One region of the Marinobacter sp. es.042 genome, then DNA from elsewhere that is predicted to be linked to it. Evidence: predicted binding sites of a transcription regulator. Region 1 holds the regulator's gene; each other region holds the start of a gene.

Region 1 (5,827 bases):
AGCCGTTTCCGTGCATCCGTTCTACATTCTTTTCCTTGTGCTTGAGGATCTGACGGTCGAGCTTGTCGATAAGGGCATCAATGGCCGCGTACATATCCTCGTTTTCTGCCTTTGCGTGAATCTCACCACCTACCACGTGCAATGTGGCTTCCGCAATCTGGCGCACCTTTTCCACTTCCAGGGTCACCTGGCAGTTACTGATGTGGTCAAAGTGACGCTCGAGCTTCTCGAACTTCTCTGAAACGTAATCCTTCAGTGCGGGAGTCAGTTCTACGTGATGGCCTGAAATGTTGAGTTGCATAGGCGTCTCCTGTTGTCATCATGCCGGCTCCCGGGAGCCGGTCTGGGTGCTGGCGCATTGTGCGCCGGCGAATACGGTGTTGCGTCCCGTCCCGGGGTATTCAGACCAGCCGCTTGCGTTCGTTGGACGGCGGAATGTGCATGGCCTCCCGGTACTTGGCAACGGTGCGTCGCGCAACCTTGATACCCTGTTCCCCTAGCATGGCTGCAATTTTACTGTCGCTCAACGGCTTTTTGGGTGTTTCGGCGGCAATCAGCTTCTTGATCATCGCGCGTATGGCCGTGGAAGAGCATTCTCCGCCCTCATCAGTGCTGACATGGCTGGAGAAGAAATATTTCAGTTCGAAAATACCCCGGGGGGTATGCATGTATTTCTGGGTGGTTACCCGTGAAATCGTTGATTCATGCATTTCCACCGCCTGGGCAATGTCCGAGAGAATCAACGGCTTCATTGCTTCCTCGCCGTAATCCAGGAAACCCTGCTGGTGCTCGACAATACGGGTCGCCACTTTCAGCAGGGTCTCATTGCGGCTCTGCAGGCTTTTGATAAACCACTTGGCCTCCTGCAACTGATCGCGGAGGTAGGTGTTGTCTGCACTGCTGTCTGCGCGCCTTATAAGTGAAGCATAGCTGGCATTCACCCGGATGCGCGGTGCAATTTCCGGATTCAGCTCAACACGCCAGCGGCCATTGTGTTTGCGAACGATGACGTCCGGAATCACGTAGTCGGGCTCGGCGCGATCAATCACGTCGCCCGGGCGCGGATTGAGGCCTGTAATCAACGCAAGGACTTCCCTGAGTTGATCTTCTTTCAGGCGGCTGCGACGCAACAGCTGGGCGTAGTCCCGGTTGCCCAGCAGGTTGATGTAGTGGGTGATCACCAGGCGTGCCTGGGCTAGCCAGGGTGTGTCCGGCGGCAGCTGGTTAAGCTGTATCAGCAGGCATTCCTGCAAATCCCGGGCAAACACGCCAGGGGGATCGAAGTGCTGGAGGCGATGCAGGACGGCTTCCACTTCATCCAGTTCAAGGGGGTCTTCTTCGTTCTCGTCCAGCAGCCCGGCGTGGATTTCTTCCAGAGGGCTGGTGAGATAGCCCCGCTCGTCCACGGCGTCCATCAGGGCGTGGGCAATGGCCTGGTCCCGCTCACTCAGGGGAGTCAGGTTGAGCTGCCATTCCAGGTGATCCTGAAGGGTCTCGGTGGGCGAGTTGCGGGTCTCGAAATCGTGATCGTTTTCGTCGTCGTTGCGGGCTGCCGGGGCGGGGGCGGACTGGTAAATGTCATCCCAGGCCGTGTCGACCGGCAGGTCGTCCGGAATGTTATCCGGAATCTCGTTTTCCGACGCCCAGTCCGGACCGTTTTCGGATTCGTCCCAGTCGCTGGACGGTTCTGGCGTGGTCTCCGCAGCAGACTCGGCCGCGTTGGCCTCGCGCTCGTCGCTCTCGGTGGCCGTGTCGGTCTGATCGTCGTCCTCGGATGTCTCCAGCATGGGGTTGGATTCCAATGCCTGCTGGATTTCCTGTTGGAGGTCGAGGGTAGAGAGCTGGAGAAGTCGGATCGCCTGTTGCAGCTGGGGTGTCATGGTCAGGCTCTGACCCAGCTTTAACTGTAAGGAGGCTTTCATAACCATGGTTCAGGATCCGTCACTCATCAGCGCTTTGTGTCATAGGTCTTGAAAAAATCTTTATATGCCGGTTACTTGCCGCGGTTTTTCTTTACCCTAGCAAGTTCTTTGCCGAGTTTACTTGCAACAGATCATCAAAACAATGAGCCATTCACTGTCACAGCCTGAATTCGTCCCCGAGGTAGACTTCCTTGACCTGTTGATTTGCCAGGATCGCATCGGCATTGCCGGAGGCGATGATGTGCCCGCCGGAAACAATGTACGCGTTCTCGCAGATATCGAGAGTCTCGCGCACGTTATGGTCGGTGATCAGCACGCCAATCCCTTTGTCCCGCAGATGCCGGATAATGTGTTTGATGTCGCTGACGGATATAGGGTCAACACCGGCGAAGGGCTCATCCAGCAGGATGAAAGCCGGCTCCATGGCCAGGGCCCGGGCAATTTCCACCCGTCGCCGCTCACCACCGGACAGGGCCATACCAACGCTGTCCCGGATATGGGTGATGTGGAATTCCTCCAGCAGCTCCTCGAGCTTTTTCTGCCGGTCTGCCTTGCTCAGGCCTTGCCGCGTCTCGAGGATCGCCATAATGTTGTCGCGCACAGACAGCTTGCGGAAAACCGAGGCTTCCTGTGGCAGGTAGCCGATGCCCTGACGGGCCCGACCGTGCATCGGCAGCGGCGTAATATCCCGGCTGTCGATGGTGATCCGCCCGTGATCGGCAGGTACCAGCCCCACGATCATGTAGAAACAGGTGGTTTTCCCGGCGCCGTTGGGGCCTAGCAGTCCGACAATTTCCCCGCTTCGGATTTCCAGGGATACATCGATAACCACTTTTTTCTGCTTGTAACTCTTTGCCAGGTTACTGGCTCTCAGAACTGCCATCGGTTTCCTGTTTGTCAGTGCGTCTGTCGGCGCTGCGCGGCTGGATCACCATTTCTACCCGGCCAGTGCCTTCGCCGGTCTCGGCGCCGCCTTCTGCGGTTACAACGCGGCCAGCGGTATCATAGTGAATCACGTCGCCGCGGAACAGGTTGCCATTCTGCTCAATCACCGCTTCCCGTTCAAAGGTCAGCTGGCTGTCGGTGGCAGACCAGGTAATATTCAGGGCGCGGGCGTCGGTTTCACCTTCACCTTCGCGTGCCGGCTGCCTGTACCTTGCGGGGGTTCCGGAAGCTTCGATGCGGCTCAGGCCGTCTTCTGTACGGTACAGGACCACACGCTCCGCGTTCAGGCGGGTGTTGCCCTGTTCAAGCTCCACATCGCCGGTGTAAGTGGCAATGCCCTGGCCATCGTCCAGGCGGGCGTTGTCGGCGGTAACCTTGATCGGGATGTCGGAATCAAGGTCGAAAGCCGCCACCGGGCCAGCCATTGCGACTGTCAGCAGGGCGGCCAGCAGGCTCCGGTATCGGTTAGTTTCCGGTTTCATAGCGTCCTTCCACCTGGGAGTTCAGTTCCAGAATCCGCTCGTCAATCCACGCTTTCATGCCCGTGGCCCGGGTAACTCCGGTAACGTCGCGTATTTCTACGGGTGCGTCGGTATATACCATGCCCCGGTCATTATCCAGCGTCAGTGTTGATGTTGTCAGAGTGGCGTTCCGTTCACCAATACTGCGCTGAATCCGTACATTGTCAGTGAGATAGACCAGGTTCTGGTTCTGGAGCAGACTGCCATTCTCGGCTTCAACAATCCAGGGCAGAACATTGTCGCCGCCATACAGTTCGGCACGGGGAGACTCCATGGTGGCCAGGTTACCTTCTTCAAACTGTTCAATGCGGGGGCTGGAGAACCGGATTTTCAGCTTGCCCGACTCGTCGAATGACGTGTAATTGCCATTGACCACGAAGCCGTCCGGTTCGGCATCGCCCCGCAGTGCGGCTGCCTCATCATCAATGACCGGCGGTTCATCGCTTTGCCAGAGCAAAAAGACCGCGGCCACCACGGTGCCAGCCAGCGCCAGTGTTCGCAGCCAGGGCCGGTCCGGGAGCCAGCTCACGCCTCGAGCTCCAGGTAGGGTGCAAGCGCAGCATCCAGCTTACCATGGGCAGTCAGCAGCAAGTCGCACGCTTCCCGAACCGCGCCCTCGCCACCCCGGGTTCGGGTGCAGTAATCGGCATGTTGCTGCACCAGCCAGTAACCATTGGGCACGGTGATTCCGAGCCCGGCAAACCGGAGCGCAGGCAGGTCTGGCAGGTCATCACCCATATAGGCGATGGCATCAGGGCTGAGATCCATGGTGCTGACCAGTTCCTGCAGGGCCACTTTCTTGTCCTCACGCCCCTGCATGAGATGGGGGATGCCCAGATCCCGCATGCGCTTTTCGGTCAGGGGTGACTTCCGACCGGTAATAACAGCCACAGTAATGCCGGCTGCCATGAGTTGTTTGAGTCCCAGGCCGTCCAGAATGTTGAACGCCTTGAGTTCATCACCGTTGGCGCTGAAGTAAAGCTTGCCATCGCTCATGATGCCGTCTACATCCAGTGCGATCAGTCGGATTTTGGCGGCTTTTTCCAGCAGTGGCTCAGGCCATTGATGCTTCATGTTGAAAAACTCCTCATGGCCCATCAGATGACGCCGGCCCGCAGCAGGTCGTGCATGTTGATGGCGCCGATCAGAGCACCGCTATCGTTCGTCACGGGCAGGGCATTGATCTTCATTTCCTCCATGATATTCAGCGCTTCCGCCGCCAGATGATCAGCCTGGATGGTTTTACCATTCCGCGTCATCACTTCATTGATGGGCGTATGATGAATATCAACCGACCGGTCCAGAGTCCGGCGCAGGTCACCGTCCGTAAATATCCCTGTAAGCGTGCCTTCCCCGTTTACGACGGTGGTCATACCCAGACCCTTGCGGGAGATTTCAAGGAGAGCGCCGCTCAGGGGTGTTCCCTCATTAACAACGGGAATCTGATCGCCTGTATGCATGATGTCGGAAACCCGAAGCAGCAGCCGGCGGCCGAGGCTGCCTCCGGGGTGGGAGAACGCAAAATCCTCGGCACTGAAGCCGCGGGCCTCAAGCAGTGCCACTGCCAGCGCATCCCCCATGACCAGGGTGGCCGTTGTTGAGGAGGTGGGCGCCAGGCCCAGGGGGCAGGCTTCCACCATGACGCTGACGTCCAGGTTGGCCACGGCTTCCCGGGCCAGGGTGGACGCGGCATTGCCAGTCATGCTGATCAACGGGGCGCCCATACGTTTGATCAGGGGCAGAATCGTGACTACTTCGCTGGTGTTGCCACTGTTGGAAATGGCGATGACAACGTCCTGCGGTGTGATCATCCCCATGTCGCCGTGGCTTGCTTCTCCGGGGTGCACGAAAAACGACGGTGTACCGGTGCTGGCAAGGGTGGCCGCTATCTTGTTGCCTATGTGGCCGGATTTTCCCATGCCGGTCACGACAACACGGCCCTTGCAGTTCATGATGACTTCGCAGGCACGGGTGAACTGGTCGTCGATCCGGCTTTCAAGTGCATCAATGGCGTCACGCTCGATGCGAATGGCGCGGATGGCAGAAGATCGGAAATCGTGGGCAGTCTGTTCGGTCATCGGGCTAAGGGCCTGGCTATCGGGACATTGAAAATGTTGGGCAGAGTATACCATTTTCCCCCGGCAACGATGCCCGGTTACAGGAAGTTCAGTCAAACTGATCATTGCTATCAGTACATTTTGCGCTCTTTGGATTGAGCTCCGGCGCTCCATGGCATAATGTAGCGCCTCTTTGAAAGGTAGGGACTATGGATTCACCGGCTTACATATCGCTCAAGGATGTCGTGTTCTCCCGTTCAGGGCGCCGTATCTTCGACGGTGTCAGTCTGGATATTCCCCGCGGCAAAATTACTGCCATTATGGGGCCCAGCGGAACCGGTAAAACCACGCTGCTGCGTCTTATCGGTGGTCAGCTCAAGCC
Region 2 (5,827 bases), 860 kb from region 1:
TTTCCGGTCAGGGCGATCCGACCCTGCTGCAGCGCATCGGTATTGTCAGCAATATGGCGGAGAACCCTGCAGGAAATGGGGAGCAAGGCACCGAGGCATCCGCAGATGTTATTGAAGGTCTCAAGCTTTCCGCCAATATCTTCGTGCCGGTTCTGAACTTCCTGGATTCAGATCTCAGCATTTCCGGTGTGCACTATCGTGAAGGGGAGCCACGTTATCGGGTAAGAGAAGATGGCGCCCTGATGCTGGCGTTCCCTGAGCGCATCGAGGAAATCCGGATGGACAATATAAGGGTTACGGGAGGCCAGGGAGCTTCAATGGGCAACGTGAGCATTCACGACATCCGGTTTCATCCCGACTCCCGGATGACCATCTACACTCGATGACGTGGAAAGCATGGCTCTACAGAGCCATGCGTCCGGGCTCAGGCGCTGGCGAGCACCGTGCTGCTTGAAACCGAAGTCTGCTGACCCTGTGCACCGTACAGCTTTTGCTGGCCGGTGGCGCCGCGGAAAATATCGGTGAGCCTCGACAAACGCTTTTGCAAGTGGCTGATTACGCGACCATTGGTCTGGTTCAGCGTCTGACAGGTTCGCAATTTCTGGTCCGCTTCCTGCCAGAGTTCGAAGAGATCCGAAAAGCCGGCGCTGCGGATAAAGCGGGAAGGCTCGCCACTTTCGGGGCGATATCCCATCTGTACCAGCGTTCGGATTTTCTGTTTGGCGCGTTCGCGGACTGCTCCGAGGAGATCGTTCTTCTCCCTGGTCAGGGCGTCCAGCTGGCGGAGGTCAGAATTTGCAAGGCAGGTCTTTTCCTTGCCGAGAACGTCAGCCAGTGTTTCAAGCTGGCTGATATCCTGGGAAAGAAGGGTCTTCAAATCATCAATTGCGGCCATGGTCTACTCACCCGAAAATGCTTTCATCCATCTCAAGCATTTTCTGGGCCAGCTTCTCGGCGTCAATCTTGTACGTGCCATTTTCAAGGGCGGAACGGATCTGCTCGATGCGGTCGTCATCCATTTCCGGATAATCGCCCAGCTTTTGTTCGAGCTGCTTCAGGTTCTTGGCCTGATTGCTCAGGCTGACGTTCTCACCACGGGCCCCCTGGGCCTGTGTCTTTGCCTGTTCGTTGGATGCCGGCTGGGTATTCTGTGCGCCGGAGCTTTTGTCGGCCGTGGTTCTCTGGGTGTTGACCTGGCCGGGGCCAATTCCATTTAAGTCAACTGACATATCTGTACCTGCTTGCCTGTCGCGCCACGAATGCAGCGCTTACTCGAGTTTATGTCTTCTTAACGGCGGCGCCGCGAAAACCTTTAGTACTTTTAGCACTTTTTTTCATCTGCTTTTACGACCGGTTTTGCGGCATTCACTTGCCGCTCCGGCAAGCCTCTGCCGCACACGGCTCACATCGGAATCTCCACGTGGCCCGGCGCGACAACGCTGGCTCTTATCGTGCGCGATGAGCGCAGGTTCTCAACCAGAACCTGTTCGCCAACGCTGGCGCTTGCCAGGGCTTTGCCCCGGGAACGTACTGAAAATCCGCCGGTTTTGGCGGTGATGATAACATGATCGCCCCGTTCGACCGCATTCGGGGCCGAAAGCATGTCTGGTGTAACGAGCGATCCCGCATTCACTGCGCGCCGCACTTCCATGCCAATCGCCTGTTTCGAGTCCGTAATTACCCCACGTCTGGACGAATTGATTTCAACAGACTGCTTTGCAAGCAGCCCTTCGGTTATTCGCTCTCCACGCGTGAGTGGCCTCGCTGCCACCAGGGCTGGCCCATGGATAGAGACTGAAGCGGTAACAAACATTCGCCATGGACGGGTTCCTTCGCAGGCTACCTGCAACGACGGGCTGGTGCTTTTCCATGGATCACCGCTGAACTCTACATTCAAAGGCTTTTCGCACTCGGCGAGAGCAAGGCGGCTGTCGATGGAACCGGGTTCGAAGGAAACGGTGTAGCCATGTTCGGCCTGTTCAGACGCAAAGCTGTCCAGAAACGCCAGGGTTGCTTTCTGAATCTGTTCGGCCGTCGTTCCCGCCAGGAGCGGTGTGGTCAGTCCAGACATTAGCAGTAGTAGGGCGAAATTCGTGATGCGCATACGTATCAGTTTGTCCTATGCTGTCAACAACAGGGCAGAAAAGCCCGAATCAGGCTAAGGATTCGGCAAAAGTGGCCGTTAAATGAGTTGGCCCACCCCTGATATGACGGGTTTCCGTCGATCAGGCTATTATTCACTGAACAGCAAGATATATGCCGTTGTAATTCCGGCAAGCCAGGAGAATCGAAATGGCAGGGGTTTTGGACAGTGTTAACCAGCGCACTCAGATGGTCGGAAAGAACCGCCTCGAGCTGCTTCTTTTCCGTCTCAGGGGGCGTCAGATCTACGGGATCAACGTGTTCAAGGTGAAAGAGGTTCTGCAGTGTCCGAAGCTGTTCTCCCTGCCCAACAGCCGTCCGGTCGTTCGAGGCGTAGCCCATAGCCGGGGAGAGACTATTCCCATTATCGATCTGAGCATGGCGATTGGCCTGCCCGGTATACCCCAGGAAGCGCTTTCCACCAGCTTCGTCATTATCACTGAATACAATCGCAAAACGCAGGGTTTCCTGGTGAGCGGCGTCGAGCGAATCATGAACATGAATTGGGAAGAAATCCTGCCTCCACCCAAAGGGGCCGGCAAGGATGTCTATCTTACCGCTGTCACGAAAATTGATGATAAGCTTATTGAAATCATTGACGTAGAGAAGATTCTCTCAGAAGTTTCTCCGCTTGGGGAGGACGTAACTGAAGCCGTTCTGAGCAAGAGCGCGGACCGGGTGCCGGGGCATCTGCCCGTGCTGGTGGTCGATGATTCGTCCGTGGCCCGGCGCCAGATACAGCGGTGTCTCACCGCAATTGGCATGGAAGTGGTGCTGAAAAACGACGGCAAGCAGGCTATTGAACATCTGAAGGAAATCACTGCGGACGGTTCCCGGGCCAAGGATCACTTCTCGCTGATCATCTCGGACGTGGAGATGCCCGAAATGGATGGGTACACGCTCGTCACCAAGGTGAAAGAGGACCCGGCGCTTTCGGATATATTTGTTATGCTTCACACCTCACTCAGCGGTGTGTTCAACCAGGCCATGGTAAAGAAGGTCGGGGCCGACGACTTTATGGCAAAGTTCAGTCCGGACGAGCTGGCAGAGCGGGTGATGGAAATCATCGACCAGGGTTGATGGAGCCGCTCAAAGATTCACTCAGAACAGAGACCCAATGAAAGCGGAAATCACGCCACAGGAATATGAAGCCTTCAAATCGTTCCTGCAGGACGCCTGTGGGATTTTACTGGGCGATAATAAACAGTATCTGGTCAAAAGCCGGTTGCGCAGGATTCTTGAAGAGAACAGCCTGAATACCCTGGGTGAACTGCTCGAGCGCCTTAAGCGTTCTGGGCGGGGCGGTCTGAAAGAGACTGTCATCGATGCGATGACAACCAATGAAACCTTGTGGTTCCGTGACAATCACCCTTTCCGGATTCTTCAGGAGAAACTGCTTCCCGAATTCGCAGAGCGCAACTCGATGCAGCCTCTGCGTATCTGGTCTGCGGCCTGCTCAACCGGCCAGGAGCCGTATTCGATTGCCATGATCGTCGAGGAGTTTCGCCGGGCTAGGCCCGGGAAGCTCCGGGATGTAAAGATCACCGCCACGGATATCTCCAAAAGCGTTCTTGATGTGGCTCGCAAGGGCGAGTATGAAATGCTTGCCATTGGGCGGGGGCTCTCGCCAGAGCGCCAGAAACAGTTTTTCACGCCGTCCCTGAACGGTGGCTGGCAGATCAAACCCCAGATCAAGAGCATGGTGGAGTTCAAGGAGTTGAACCTGCTTGAGCGTTATATGCTGGGCAAGTTCGACATTGTGATGTGCCGGAACGTTCTGATCTATTTTTCGGCGGACTTGAAAAAGGACATTCTCACCCGGATGCACGCCACCCTGAACCCGGGCGGCTACCTGGTTCTGGGTGCCTCGGAATCGCTCAACGGCTTGCCCCACCTCTACGAGATGGTGCAGTGCCACCCCGGAATCATCTACAGGAAAAAATAATCCATGCCCCTCAATGTCTGGGTCCTGGTTGCCGCTCAGGCGCTGGCCATGTGCACAGCGCCTTTTATTGTTTTTATAGGCAGCATTCAGGGCAGAATGCTTGCCCCGGCGCCCGAGTACGCAACACTTCCCGTCGGGCTAGTGGTCGTGGGCACCGTTCTGGCTATCAAACCGGCAACCTGGTTAATGGAGCGCATCGGGCGCAAGCGCGTGATGCTGCTGGGTGCCATTATGGGCATTGTGGCCGGTCTTATTGGAGGCCTGGCGTCCTGGACCGGTCTGTTTTCCCTTCTTTGTCTTGCGGCCGTGGTCGGTGGTACGGGGCTTGCGGTGGTTCACCAATATCGGTTTGCGGCCATGGAATCCGTTGCGCCGGGTATGGCGGGTTCTGCTGCAGCTCGCGTGTTGCTGGGTGGTCTGGTGGCAGCCTGGCTCGGGCCGGAAGTTGCGGGTCTGGGCAGCGGCGCGGCGGAGCAATACCCGTTTCTGGTCAGCTGGATTGCGCTGGCGGCCGTCCAGGGTGCGGCTTTGCTGATCCTTTCTATCGGTTACCGGGCAGGGGCTGAGCGCGTCCAGGAATCCCGGCCGGGAGGAGGCCGCCCCCTACGGGAGATTATGGCGAACCCTTTAATCTGGGCTGCCATGAGTGCCGCGGCCATTGGCTATGCGGTGATGAGTTTCATCATGACGGCGACGCCGCTGAGCATGACGGAAATGGCCGGCCATGACCTCGACGATGCCAAGCGGGTGATCCAGCTCCACATAATGGCCATGTATCTTCCGTCGCTGATCAGCGGTTGGCTGACACGCGTAGTAGGCATTCCCTTGATGATGGCAGCGGGCCTGCTGGCCTATCTGGGCTGTATTGTCCTTGCCGCGAGTGGTGTCAGCTTCCACCACTATCTGTCAGCGCTATTGTTGCTCGGCGTTGGCTGGAATTTCCTGTTCGTTGGTGGCACAACGCTGCTACCCCGGGGGTATCGGGATGCCGAACGCTTCCGCGTCCAGGGCCTGAACGACATAATGGTTTTTGGCTCCCAGGCGACCGCGGCGCTGTCTGCCGGCGCAATTCTGAGCTGGCTGGGCTGGGGCGGTCTGGTCATGGTTGCCGTACCTTTCCTGATACTTCATGGGTTATTGATGACTTTGTGGCTGTTGCGCGAACGAACGCCCGAAGCTGCAGTTAACGGGAGAGAGTGATGCTTATAGATTTCGAGGGTATGGATCCGAAAGATGCCTACCACATCCTCACTCAGACAGTGATTCCGAGGCCAGTTGCCTGGGTGCTGAGTGAAAATCCGGATGGGGACTACAATCTGGCGCCATTCTCGTTTTTTACGCCGATCACCAGCAATCCCCCGTTGCTGATGATTTCCGTTGGTAAAAAACCGGCGGAGGGCGTTTCGAAAGACACCCGGGTAAACATTGAAGCGAGAAAGAATTTTGTCGTTCATATCGCTCACCGGGATCTCGCCGCGGCGGTCACAGAATCCTCGCGAACCTTGCCCCATGGCGAATCCGAACTGAAAAATCTTGATCTGGAGCTGGTGGATTTCGAAGGCTCGAGTCTGCCTCGGCTCAAGGACTGCCACGTGGCTTTTGCCTGCGAGCTCTACGACATCAAGGAAATCGGTGCCGGGCCCCAGTCACTGGTATTCGGAAAAGTCACCCGGGTATGGGTATCTGATGATGCAGCCCGTTATGATGACAAGAATCGCCTGACCTTCAATGGCGCTGCGA
Region 3 (5,827 bases), 1.4 Mb from region 1:
CGGCGGTGATCACCTGTCGTTCGATGACGTTCTCCAGCTCCCGCACGTTGCCGGGCCAGTGGTAGGCTTTCAGGGTTTCAACGTCGCGCTCTTTCAGTGCGAGCAGCGGCCGATTGAACTTCTGGCACGCCCGGTTAAGAAATTCCTGGGCAAGGATGGGGATGTCTTCCAGGCGCCGGCGCAGTGGAACGGATTCAATCGGGAAGACGTTCAGGCGGAAGTAGAGATCCTCCCGGAAGGTTTTTTCCTGAACTTCCGATTTCAGGTCCCGATTGGTGGCGGCAATCACCCGAACATCCACCGCCCGGGTGCGGTTCTCGCCCACGCGCTCGAATTGCTGATCCTGCAAAACCCGGAGCAGTTTGCCCTGAAGTTCTAGTGGAATTTCGCCCACTTCGTCCAGGAACAGGGTGCCGCCATCGGCCAGTTCAAACCGACCGACCCGGTCGCTGACGGCGCCGGTGAAGGCACCCTTTATGTGGCCGAAGAACTCGCTCTCGAACAGGTCTTTGGGGATGGCTGCGCAGTTCACCCGAATCAGGGGGCGGTCTCTGCGGCTGCTGGACTGATGGATGGCACGGGCGATCAGCTCCTTGCCTGTGCCGGATTCACCGGTGATCAGAACGTTGGCATCGGTGGGCGCCACCATGCCGATGCGTCGCACGATGGCTTTGATCGCCTCGCTCTGGCCAAAGATTTCGTGGAAATGATACTCGGCGCTGAGCTCCTCCTGTAGATAGGCATTCTCCATTTCCAGCCGGTGTTTAAGGGTCTCCACTTCCTCCAGCGCTTTCTGCAGTTCTCTCTGGGCCTCCTGCCTTGCCGATATGTCCCGGAACACCACTACGGCACCCACCGGATGCCCGTTGTCCAGAATCGGCGTGCTGGTGTATTCAACCGGGAAGCCGCTGCCATCCTTGCGCCAGAACCAGTCTTCGCCCACGCGTTTCACGCTGGCATCGCGGAAGGCGGCGTATATCGGGCAGTCCTTGAGTGGGTAAAGGCTGCCATCGGCATGGGAGTGGTGCACCACGCGATGCAGCACCCGCCCCATAAGCTCGTCAATTCGCCATCCCAGCATGCGCTCGGCGGCGGGGTTTGCGAAGGTGCCGCGCCCCTCGGCATCCACCCCGTAGATGCCTTCGCCGACAGCATGAAGAATCAGCTGGTTTTCCCGCTCCATGTCCTTGAACAGCTCTTCCACCCGCCGCCATTCAAGCAGGCCGCCCCGATGGTAGTGGTTGGCATCGTGGCGTTCCCGAAGGGTCCGCAGCTGGCGTCTGTCCCTCAGTAACAGCAGCACGTTCTGGGTTTCCGCCTCGCCAACTCTGGATGAGGAGATCTCCAGTTCCATGTTGTGGCCGTCCCGGTGCTGAAGAAAGAAGTCGCGGCTCCAGCCATGGCTGCGAAACAGGGTTTCCTCGGTGAAGGCAATCAGTTGGGGTCGCTGGTCGGTGAACAGGTGGGTGCATGGCGTTCCGATGAGGGATTGCCGGTCGGAGCCGATCATTCGGCCCATGGCACTGTTGGCGGACAGAATCAGGTCCCTGCCTGCATCTACCAACAGCGCAGCCTCTGGCAGGTGGTCGATCCAGTTTCCGGTAAGTTCTGGAGCATTGATGGCTTCGGTATTCATGGCGATGTCCTAGGGGCAGTCCGGGAAAACAAAACAAACCCTGTGCCAACTACGAAAAATCGCAGTAAAGACTACGAGAAATCGTGTAATACGAAAGTTCGTAGTCGTTCTGGTTGTAGGTATTTGAGTTTTATTTTCATAAAAACAGGTAGTTAAAAAAATAACCGGACTTGGCACAAACCCTGCGATACCTATTTCAGAACGTGGAGCCGACCCGACCATTTCCAGCATCGGGCCCGAGCCGCACCTTTGTTGCACCGTGAGAGTGCAGAAATAACCCAAAACTTAGGTCCCAAACCCAGGAGAGTGCGCCATGACTACGAAAAGCCTTGGAAATCCATTTGACGGTGACAAGTCCCTGATTCATGCCAAGACCTGCGGCTGCCCCGAGTGCAAACCCGGCGACAGCACCCCGTCGATTTCCCTTGATCTCAAGCCCTCTGCCGGCCAGCAGGCAGTTGCTGACGAGCATCTGGATTCAGAAGCGATGATGGATCGCGCCATCGAAGGCGCGGTGGTGCGCTCGGTGTTTGGTCACAACGAACACAGCCGGCGCGCCTTCATGAAAATGATGGGCGCGGGCACTGCAGCGGCGGTTCTGGGCAGCGTGTTCCCCATGGAGAAGGCCAAGGCCGCGGTAAAGGAATCCCTGGGCAAGCTTGAGAAGACCAAGCTGAACGTTGGTTTTGTGCCGATCACCTGCGCCACGCCTATCATCATGGCCCACCCGATGGGCTTTTATGAGCGTTACGGCCTGGATGTGACCGTTACCAAGACCGCAGGTTGGGCGGTGGCCCGGGACAAGTCCCTGGCTGGCGAATACGACGCCTCACATATGCTTACTCCGATGCCCCTGGCCATGACCATGGGCGCGGGCTCCACACCGGAGCCGTTCATCATGCCGGCGGTTGAGAACATCAATGGCCAGGCCATCGTGCTGCACGTCGACCACAAGGACAAGCGGGACCCGAAACAGTGGAAAGGCTTCAAATTCGGCGTGCCGTTCGAGTACTCCATGCACAACTTCCTGTTGCGCTACTACCTGGCCGAGAACGGTATCGACCCCGACAAAGACGTGCAGATCCGAGTGGTTCCGCCACCCGAGATGGTTGCTAACCTCCGCGCCGGTAACCTCGATGGCTACCTGTCACCGGATCCGTTCAACCAGCGTGCTGTTTGGGAAAAGGTGGGCTTCATCCACATGCTGACCAAAGACATATGGGAAGGCCACCCGTGCTGCGCCTTTGCCTGCAGCAAGCAGTTTGCGACCCAGAACCCGAACACCTACGGCGCCCTGCTGCGAGCCATCATCGATGCCACTCAGTACTCGAACAATCCGGATAACCGGAAGGAAATCTCCGAAGCCATTGCGCCGAAGAACTACCTGAACCAACCGGTACCGGTGATTCAGCAGGTGCTGACCGGCTACTACGCCGATGGACTTGGCGAGGTGAAAAACGTGCCGGACCGCATCGACTTCGACCCGTTCCCGTGGCACTCCATGGGCGTGTGGATCCTCACCCAGATGAAGCGCTGGGGTTATATCGAGGGTGATGTGGACTACAAAGGCATTGCCGAGCAGGTCTACCTGGCGAGCGAGACCGGCAAGATCATGGAAGAACTGGGTTACACCGCTCCGGACAAGACTTACAAGACCCATACCATCATGGGCAAGACGTTCGATTCTGATCGTGCAGAAGAGTACGCGCGCAGCTTCGACATCGGGAGGGTGTAACAATGGCTTCCCTGAACGTCCGGGCAGCACTGCTGTCGGTTTCGTTCCTGATTCTGGCCCTGGGGCTCTGGGAAATGGCAACCCAGCCCCCGGAGGCCCAGACAGGACTGACCGAATACGAAATGCTGATGGGTGGTGTCGAGCAGGAATCCCGGGTACCGCCACCCTCGGCGGTGATCAAGCTGGCCTGGGCGGAGTTGTCCGATCCGTTCTATGACGCCGGCGCCAACGACAAGGGTATCGGCATCCAGCTGGCCTATTCGGTGTACCGGGTATTGACCGGCTACCTGGCGGCCATGGCCATTGCGCTGCCCGTCGGGTTCCTGATCGGCATGTCGCCGCTGATGTATAAGGCTTTGAATCCTTACATCCAGGTACTGCGGCCGATCTCGCCGCTGGCCTGGATGCCCCTGGCCCTGTTCATCATCCAGGACTCTGATGCCTCGGCGATCTTCGTGATCTTCATCTGCTCGATCTGGCCCATGTTGCTGAACACGGCCTTCGGCGTGGCCAACGTGAGGCAGGACTGGGTCAACGTGGCACGCACCCACGAACTCGGGCCTCTGCGTACCGCCATCACGGTGATCCTGCCGGCCGCTGCACCGACGATCCTGACCGGTATGCGGATCTCGATCGGCATCGCCTGGCTGGTCATCGTGGCCGCGGAAATGCTCGTGGGCGGCACCGGCATTGGCTACTACGTGTGGAACGAATGGAACAACCTGGATCTGGCCAGTGTGATTTTCTCCATCCTGATGATCGGGGTGGTGGGCATGCTGCTCGACCTGGCCCTGGGCAAGGCCCAGAAACTGGTGGAATACAAAGAATGAGCGGTCCGGCACCGGTTACCGGTGTCGGCCTCAACCCTCCGAACGGAGATCTGTTATGACTAAATCATTCCTGGAAGTAGATGGCTTGTCCAAAGTCTATCCGGACGGCCAGGGCGGCGAGCTTACCGTCTTCGAGGATATCCGCTTTGCCCTGGAGAAAGGCGAGTTTGTTTGCATCATCGGCCACTCCGGTTGCGGCAAATCCACCATCCTGAACGTACTGGCGGGCCTGGACGAAGCCAGCGCCGGCAACGTGGTGATGAACGGCAAGGAAATCAAAGGCCCCGGCCTTGAGCGCGGCGTGGTGTTCCAGAACTACAGCCTGCTGCCCTGGAAAACCACCCTGAACAACATCGTCTTCGCCGTACGCGCCCGCTGGCCCGAGTGGTCCAAGGAAAAGGTGAAAGAGCACAGCGAGCGCTATCTGAAGATGGTAGGCCTGGACCACGCACTGAATCGGAAGCCGTCCCAGCTGTCCGGCGGCATGCGCCAGCGGGTAAGTATCGCCCGGGCCTTCGCCACCCAGCCGGAACTCCTGCTGCTGGATGAACCGTTCGGTGCGCTCGATGCGCTCACCCGGGGCGTGATTCAGGACGAACTGGTGAAAATCTGGGAAGAAACCCGCCAGACCGTGTTCATGATCACCCACGATGTGGACGAAGCGATCCTGTTGTCCGACCGCATTTTCCTGATGTCCAACGGCCCCAATGCCCGCATCGCCGAAAGCGTGAAAGTGGACATTCCGCACCCGCGGGCCCGGGCCACCATTTTCCAGAACCCGGCCTATCACAAGACCCGGGACTACCTGGTGGACTTCCTGGTCAACCGCAGCGGCTCGGCCCTGCCGGAAAAAGACGGTACCCCGAAAATCGTGGAACCCGCCCAAGGCGTTGCCCAGTCAGGGCCGGCGTCTGACGAATCTGAAACCGAATCCGAAACTGCCGCCCGTGCGGTGAATGCCTGACGTCAAAACCGAAGAGAGGAAACAGCCATGATGAACAAAGAACTGATGACCGCAAAAATCCTGGAAGCCAAAGTTTCCAAGGGTATGACCTGGGAATCCATCGCCGAAACCATCGGCATGTCTCCGGTATTCACCACCTCAGCAGCCCTGGGGATGAACAGCCTCACTGAAGACAAGGCCTTCGCCCTGTGCGAAATCCTCGGTCTTGATAAGCCGGTGGCAGAGGCCCTGCAGGTATGCCCCAAGAAAGCCTGGGACGGTGCCGTTCCGCAGGATCCGCTGATCTATCGTTTGTACGAAGTGGTGGGTGTTTACGGCGACACCATGAAAGAACTGATCCACGAAAAATTCGGCGACGGCATCATGAGTGCCATCGATTTCACCATGGACATCGAGAAGGAAGAGAATCCGAAAGGCGACCGTGTCGTGGTTACCATGAACGGGAAATTCCTGCCTTACAAAGCCTGGTAATCCCAGGTCGTGTAACCTCGGAGGTCCCGTCCTTGTAGCCTGTTGGTTGAGGGGCGGGCCTGCGGGGTGGCAGGTGGAGTTTTACTTGGAAAAAGCAACTCGCTTCGCTCAGACATCTTTTTCCGGCGAAAAATCCACCTACCACCCCGCGCCGACGTCCAACGCAGGTTCATCGGCTTAAAGACGTTGTG
Region 4 (5,827 bases), 1.6 Mb from region 1:
GGCGATCAGACGTTGGACGTCAGTGGGAAGGGTTGGTTTGACCGGGAGTGGAGCAGCCAGTTTCTGAAATCCGGCCAGCAGGGCTGGGACTGGTTTGCGCTGCACCTGGATTCGGGCGACAAACTGATGGCTTTCCAGCTTAGGGAAGAAGACGGTGGCTTTCGTGCCGGAACCTGGATTCCGGCTGATGGCGAGCCCATCGCTCTTGGCGCCGATCAGCTCAGCCTTAGGCCATTAACCCAGGGCGACGGTTATCCCAGTGCATGGCGTCTGGAAGTGCCAGACTTTGGCCTGAACCTGGAGGTGGCTGCGCCAGCGGGGGATTATCGAAACAACGGGCTCTACCCGTACTGGGAGAGCCCGGTGTCGGTATCCGGCAGCCATGGTGGCGTGGGCTACATGGAACTGACCGGATACGGCGAGTGAACTGCACCGTGACCGGTGTTACTCGACCGCGGTCGCCCCAATCCGGTGGATGCTCAGATCCGCTCCGTTGAACTCTTCCTCTTCGGTCAGGCGCAGGCCGGAGATGGCGTTGATTGCGCCATAGACAATCAGGCCGCCGACAAAGGCCACAACCACGCCGGCCACTGAGCCGATGATCTGCGACATCAGGCTGACGCCGCCAAGGCCTCCCAGCGCTTCCTGGCCGAAAATGCCGCAGGCAATCGCGCCCCAGACACCACAGACACCGTGCAGGGGCCAGACACCCAGAACATCGTCCAGCCGTTCGATCTTGGCCTGCGCCCATTCAAACAGGTAAACGAAGATGGCGCCTGCTACGCCGCCAGTTACCAGGGCGCCCACCGGATGCATCAGGTCAGAGCCGGCACATACCGCCACCAGTCCCGCTAGCGGGCCGTTGTGGATAAAGCCCGGGTCCTTGCGGCCCAGCAGCATGGAGACGAGGATGCCGCCGACCATGGCCATCAGGCTGTTCACGGCCACCAGGCCGCTGATGCCGTCCAGGGTCTGGGCCGACATGACGTTGAAGCCAAACCAGCCGACGGTCAGAATCCAGGCGCCCAGGGCGAGGAAGGGGATGTTGGAGGGGGCAAAGGCCACCACCTTGCCGTTGCGGTAGCGCCCATTTCGTGCACCCAGAACCAATACGGCCGCCAGGGCGATCCAGCCGCCCACCGCGTGCACTACAACGGAGCCGGCAAAGTCGTGGAAGGATGCACCAAACTGGTTCTCCAACCAGCCCTGGAAACCATGGTTGCCGTTCCAGATCAGCCCCTCAAAGAAGGGATAGATAAAGGCGACAATCAGGCCTGAGGCAATCAGCATCGGGTAGAACTTGGCGCGTTCGGCAATACCGCCGGACACGATGGCGGGAATGGCCGCGGCGAACGTCATCAGGAAGAAAAACTTCACCAGATCATAGCCGTTGGCAGCGGTGAGCTCGGCGGCGCCGCTCATGAAATGGCTGCCGTAGGCGATGTAATAGCCGATAAAGAAGTAGGCCACGGCGGAGATGCCGAAGTCGGTCATGATCTTGACCAGGGCATTGACCTGGTTCTTGTGGCGAACGGTGCCCACTTCCAGGAAGGCAAAGCCGGCATGCATGGCCAGCACCATAATGGCGCCGACAAGGATGAACAGCGTGTTGGCGCTTTCAGTCAGGGTGTGTACTGCACTCGTGATGTCCACGGGTTTTCGCTCCTGATGTTGTGTGTCCGGCCTCTATCGGGCCGTTTACGTTGGCTTGTGCATTGTTGAGGTGCAGCTGAAGCAAGAGCTGTTCCAAAACAAGGCATATCAAGAGCTGAAGGGCAGTTGAGGGGGCTTTCAGAAATACGAGGTACTATTTTCAGTCTGATAATGCACTAATTATGTGCGTTTTAGCGTACAGCGCACCAAATTAGAGTGCGCTTACCAACTGATTTCGTTTGGTGTCGAGCTGTCGGATTCGATCCCGAGGTTGGAATCGACATCATCCGATTCGGACTGGATCAGCTCCCGGAGGCGCACTTCCTGTTCCTGCATCGGGCCGGAGAGATCAATGATGATTTCCACGCGCCGGTTCTTTGCGCGGTTCTCAGCAGAGGTGTTGGGGACTCGCGGCTCGGTATCCGCCAGACCGGTGACGGACAGACGGGTGGGTTCCACCTGGTCCCGGGCGACCAGAACGTTGGCAACGGCGGCTGAACGGGCGGCGGAGAGGTCCCAGTTACTGTAAAAACGGTCGGTCCGGATAGGCACGTTGTCGGTGTGTCCCTCGATCGTCAGGTCACCGGGAATGTCGTCAATCACCTCCGCCATATCCAGCAGCAGGCCCTCGAATTCCCAGGTCAGCTGAGCCGAGCCCGAAGGGAAAGAACCTTTTTCCTCAACCCGAATCACGATTCGCCGCTGATCCTCGCTCACATTGATGCGCCCATCGGCGATTGCCGGCTCCAGGACTTTGAGGATATCGTCCATGGTTTCCTGCATCTGTTCCTCCATGGCGGCTTCAACGGCCATGTCGGTGGGGCTCTTCAGGGTCTGGAGCTCCGGCGCTTCGTCCGTAGTGGTCTGTTTGACTTCGTTGACCACGGTGGGCTCTGGCGGCGCCGGCGAAAACTTGTCGAAAATGGGGCTGGTGCCCTTCGGGATCTCCAGGGCCGGTACATCCCGCTGGACGCCAAAGGCTTTGGACAGTTCACCGGCAATCTGCTTGAACTTCTGGGCGTCGATCTCGGAAAAGGACAGCAGCAGAACAAAGAAGCACATCAGCAGGGACATGAGATCGGCGAAGGTGACAACCCAGGCGGGAATTCCCGGTTTTTCCTCTTCTGGCAACTCGTCCATGATTACGCGCCTTCCGGTTCAGCCACTTTTTCACGTTCCTTGGGCGGCAGGTAGCTGGAGAGCATCTGCTCGATGATGCGCGGGTTGGTACCCTCCTGGATGGCAACCAGGGCATCAATATAAAGCGATTGCATGCGCGCTTCCTCTGTCATGCGCAGAGAGAGCTTGTCGGCAATCGGGGTGGCAATCATGGTGGCAATCATGGCGCCATAAAGCGTGGTCAGCAGGGCAACGGCCATGGCCGGGCCGATGGATTTCGGGTCTTCCATGTTCGACAGCATCTGAACCAGACCGATCAGCGTGCCGATCATGCCCATGGCCGGCGCCACGTCCGCCATGGCTGTGAAGACCTTGGCGCCGGAGCGGTTGTGGTCGAGGGTCATCAGGCGCTCCTTGTTCAGGAGCTCCTTGATGGTCTTGCCGTCCTGCCCGTCCACCAGCATCTGGATACCCTGGCCAAGGAACGGGCTGCTGATCTCTCTGTCTTCCAGCCCCAGAACCCCTTCTTTCCGGGCCACATTGGCAATATCCACCAATTCTTCAATGCTTGCCTGGGTTTCCGGCAACTTAAATTTGAAGGCGCGAGCGGCCGCTTTAAAGGCTCCGAAAAACTGGGCAAAGCTGAACTTGGCGAGAACAACCAGCAGGGTGCCGCCAACAACGATCAGCAGGGATGCCGGGTTGATAAACACCGCCGGAGAGACGCCAAGAATAACTGCCGAGGCAATGAGCAAAATTGCGCCAACAAGACCGATAAGAGTGGCGAAATCCACGGTATCTCCAGATTTGGTTTGAGCAAGACTGAGAAAGGGGTGTGAGATTACCCTCAGATCAGAATTTAATCAATTCGTCTGATGGGTTCTTTCCAGTTCTTCCTGCTGTTCTTTCCAGGCAGCATAGCGGTGAATATCGGACTCCACCAGCTTCAGGCACAGCGCAACAACGCCCGCGTCGTCCACCAGACCGAATCCGAAAATCAGGTCGGGAATCACATCAAGGGGGTTCATCACGTAGATCAGCGCGCCGGCCACCGCTGCGATCGTTTTCCACGGAACGCTCCGGTAATTGCCGTACCAGTAATCGCGGATCATCGAAAACATCAGCTTGATGTCGGCGCTGAAGCGAGACAGTTTGCCGCTTTCTTTCACTTTCTCTTCAATACTGCGCTGGCGGTCGAGCAGCGTTTCCAGATCCGCCCGATGCACCTTGCCCGCTTCGGCGTCCAGCTGTTTCCGGGCGTTTTTCTGGTTGAACAATGCCATCGAGAGGGTTCCTCACTTGCTTGCTGCCTGAGTGCTCATGATCGCGCAGCTTCGCCGTCAATGCCAATGACAAGGCGTTTATCGGTGCTTGTACTGGGTCGGACAATAGCCGCGGTCTACACCCTCAGGTCGTAACTGGCGATGTTTGGTGTTGCGCCCGGTTACCCGCTTTCGCCAGAGCCGGAAGCTACCGGGCTTGAGCTCACGACGCATCAGGCGGATAACATCCTTTTCGCGAAGGCCATAGAGGGCTTCTATGGCCTCGAAGGGTGTGCGGTCCTCCCACGCCATCTCGATGATGCGGGAGAGCTCCGCCGGTCCAAACTGCTCTGACATGGGGTTTCTCTGTTTGACTAACGTGTTCCCAGAGTACGTTTGAGCTGGCCAGTCGTCTCACCCGGCTGGTCTATTGGTAGTGCCTGTGCAGCCGGGCCGGGATTTGGGCCAGCTGTTTGTCTACCAGTGTGCGCATGGCGTGGGCGATTGGCCGGGTATCCAGCTCTGGCTCAAGCACATTGAGCAGATAGGCGACGGCCTCTGCCGTGGCCAGGCGGTGTTCTCCGGGCGCCTTTCGGATGGCGTAGGCGGAGGCCGGCGGACTGGCGAAATGGAAACGCGGCAACGCAGAGAGTTCCGGGTTCTGGTGAAGGATTTTGGCGGCCTTGCGCCAGGTGCCGTCCAGGACGATCCAGTGATCGAACTGGCGTACGTCTGAGGTTTCGAGCGCCTCACTGCCGGGCCCCGGAAACAGCAGGGCCGGGTGATGACTGCCGGCGACGGAATCAAACCCGGCCTGATGGAAATCGCCCGGCATTTCGCCTGTGAAGAGCCTGAGATTTGCGAGGCACCGGATGAGGATACGAACGGTACCCTTGGCATGGCCGACCTCGGTCGGGTGCTGCAGTATCGTCACCCCCGTGCGGTTTCGCACGGGGGCACACGCTTCGCAAACACAGATATTCGGATGCATGCCGCAATCGGCGCAAATCGGTCTGGGCAACCCCTGTTACCCCACGAAAATACGCTTCGCCAGACCGGCCCCGCGCCAGCCCTGAATGGCCAGGGTGCTGACCAGTCCACCGATCATTGCGCCCACGACACCGCAGGTGAGGATATCCTGGCCGGTAAGGTAGAGCCCGGGGATGTCGGTCTTGGGTCTCAGCCACTCCTGTTCGAAGCGCTCGGGGTTGTGGTCCAGCCCGTAGAGCTCGCCCCGGCCGTAACGGCAGAACCAGGCGGTGGAGAGCGGCGTTGAGGTTTCCACGTAATCCACTTTTCCGCGCAGCTGGGGCAGTTTCTCGTACATCACTTCCAGCAACTGGTCGGTGATTTTCTGCTTCAGGGCCTCATAGTCGTCGCCCCGCTTGCCCCAGATGGTGTCCTGCCAGGGCTCGAACATCTCCCAGGTCGTCGGGGCGACGATCTCGATGGTAGAGGTGCCTGGCCAGCGGTTCTGGTAATCCGGATCCTTGGCTGCCGGAAAGGAAATGTAGACCACCGGGAACTCGGTGTTGTCCGGGTCATCCAGAAACTGTTGCACGTTGCCATCGTGGTCCGCGCTGGGATAGATCCAGAAATTGGTCCGCGGCAGGCCCAGTGCCTCCGGTGTGCCCTTCAGGCCAATGTAGAGGCCGATGTGGGGCATGGAGGGAATGATGTGCTGGCGTTTACTTTTGTAGCCGATCTTCTCCGCGGACTCGGCGGGCAGCAGTTTTTCGAAAGTGTTGATAACTCCGGCGTTGCTGATGACCAGGGGTGCCCGGATTTCCTCG

Evidence for each region. The regulator sigma-54, encoded in region 1, starts transcription at its own class of promoters, with help from an activator protein. The targets are predictions, from matches to a motif close to ANTGGCATNNANNTTGCTNT.
Region 2: flgA (flagellar basal body P-ring formation chaperone FlgA) is a predicted target of sigma-54. The motif match lies at 2,245-2,264, and genes of this name have one in related genera.
Region 3: CFB02_RS09045 (sigma 54-interacting transcriptional regulator) is a predicted target of sigma-54. The motif match lies at 1,667-1,686, and genes of this name have one in related genera.
Region 4: CFB02_RS13480 (ammonium transporter) is a predicted target of sigma-54. The motif match lies at 1,732-1,751, and genes of this name have one in related genera.

Annotation. Positions count from the first base shown of each region.
Region 1 is NZ_LT897781.1:546,058-551,884, forward strand. Features, by position in the region: gene hpf (ribosome hibernation promoting factor) at 1-301, opposite strand, end outside; gene CFB02_RS02695 (RNA polymerase factor sigma-54) at 402-1,928, opposite strand; gene lptB (LPS export ABC transporter ATP-binding protein) at 2,080-2,805, opposite strand; gene lptA (lipopolysaccharide transport periplasmic protein LptA) at 2,783-3,349, opposite strand; gene lptC (LPS export ABC transporter periplasmic protein LptC) at 3,333-3,917, opposite strand; gene CFB02_RS02715 (KdsC family phosphatase) at 3,914-4,462, opposite strand; gene CFB02_RS02720 (KpsF/GutQ family sugar-phosphate isomerase) at 4,486-5,466, opposite strand; gene CFB02_RS02725 (ABC transporter ATP-binding protein) at 5,655-5,827, shown strand, end outside.
Region 2 is NZ_LT897781.1:1,401,837-1,407,663, reverse strand. Features, by position in the region: gene CFB02_RS06680 (pilus assembly protein PilB) at 1-386, shown strand, start outside; gene CFB02_RS06675 (flagella synthesis protein FlgN) at 425-895, opposite strand; gene flgM (flagellar biosynthesis anti-sigma factor FlgM) at 903-1,229, opposite strand; gene flgA (flagellar basal body P-ring formation chaperone FlgA) at 1,403-2,104, opposite strand; gene CFB02_RS06660 (chemotaxis protein CheV) at 2,293-3,222, shown strand; gene CFB02_RS06655 (CheR family methyltransferase) at 3,260-4,087, shown strand; gene CFB02_RS06650 (MFS transporter) at 4,091-5,287, shown strand; gene CFB02_RS06645 (flavin reductase family protein) at 5,287-5,827, shown strand, end outside.
Region 3 is NZ_LT897781.1:1,927,287-1,933,113, reverse strand. Features, by position in the region: gene CFB02_RS09045 (sigma 54-interacting transcriptional regulator) at 1-1,636, opposite strand, end outside; gene CFB02_RS09040 (ABC transporter substrate-binding protein) at 1,950-3,371, shown strand; gene ntrB (nitrate ABC transporter permease) at 3,374-4,201, shown strand; gene CFB02_RS09030 (ABC transporter ATP-binding protein) at 4,257-5,165, shown strand; gene cynS (cyanase) at 5,193-5,636, shown strand.
Region 4 is NZ_LT897781.1:2,874,221-2,880,047, reverse strand. Features, by position in the region: gene CFB02_RS13485 (lipocalin-like domain-containing protein) at 1-426, shown strand, start outside; gene CFB02_RS13480 (ammonium transporter) at 445-1,653, opposite strand; gene CFB02_RS13475 (flagellar motor protein MotB) at 1,876-2,793, opposite strand; gene pomA (flagellar motor protein PomA) at 2,796-3,566, opposite strand; gene CFB02_RS13465 (YkvA family protein) at 3,636-4,055, opposite strand; gene CFB02_RS13460 (TIGR03643 family protein) at 4,134-4,391, opposite strand; gene CFB02_RS13455 (tRNA-uridine aminocarboxypropyltransferase) at 4,462-5,055, opposite strand; gene CFB02_RS13450 (phytoene desaturase family protein) at 5,062-5,827, opposite strand, start outside.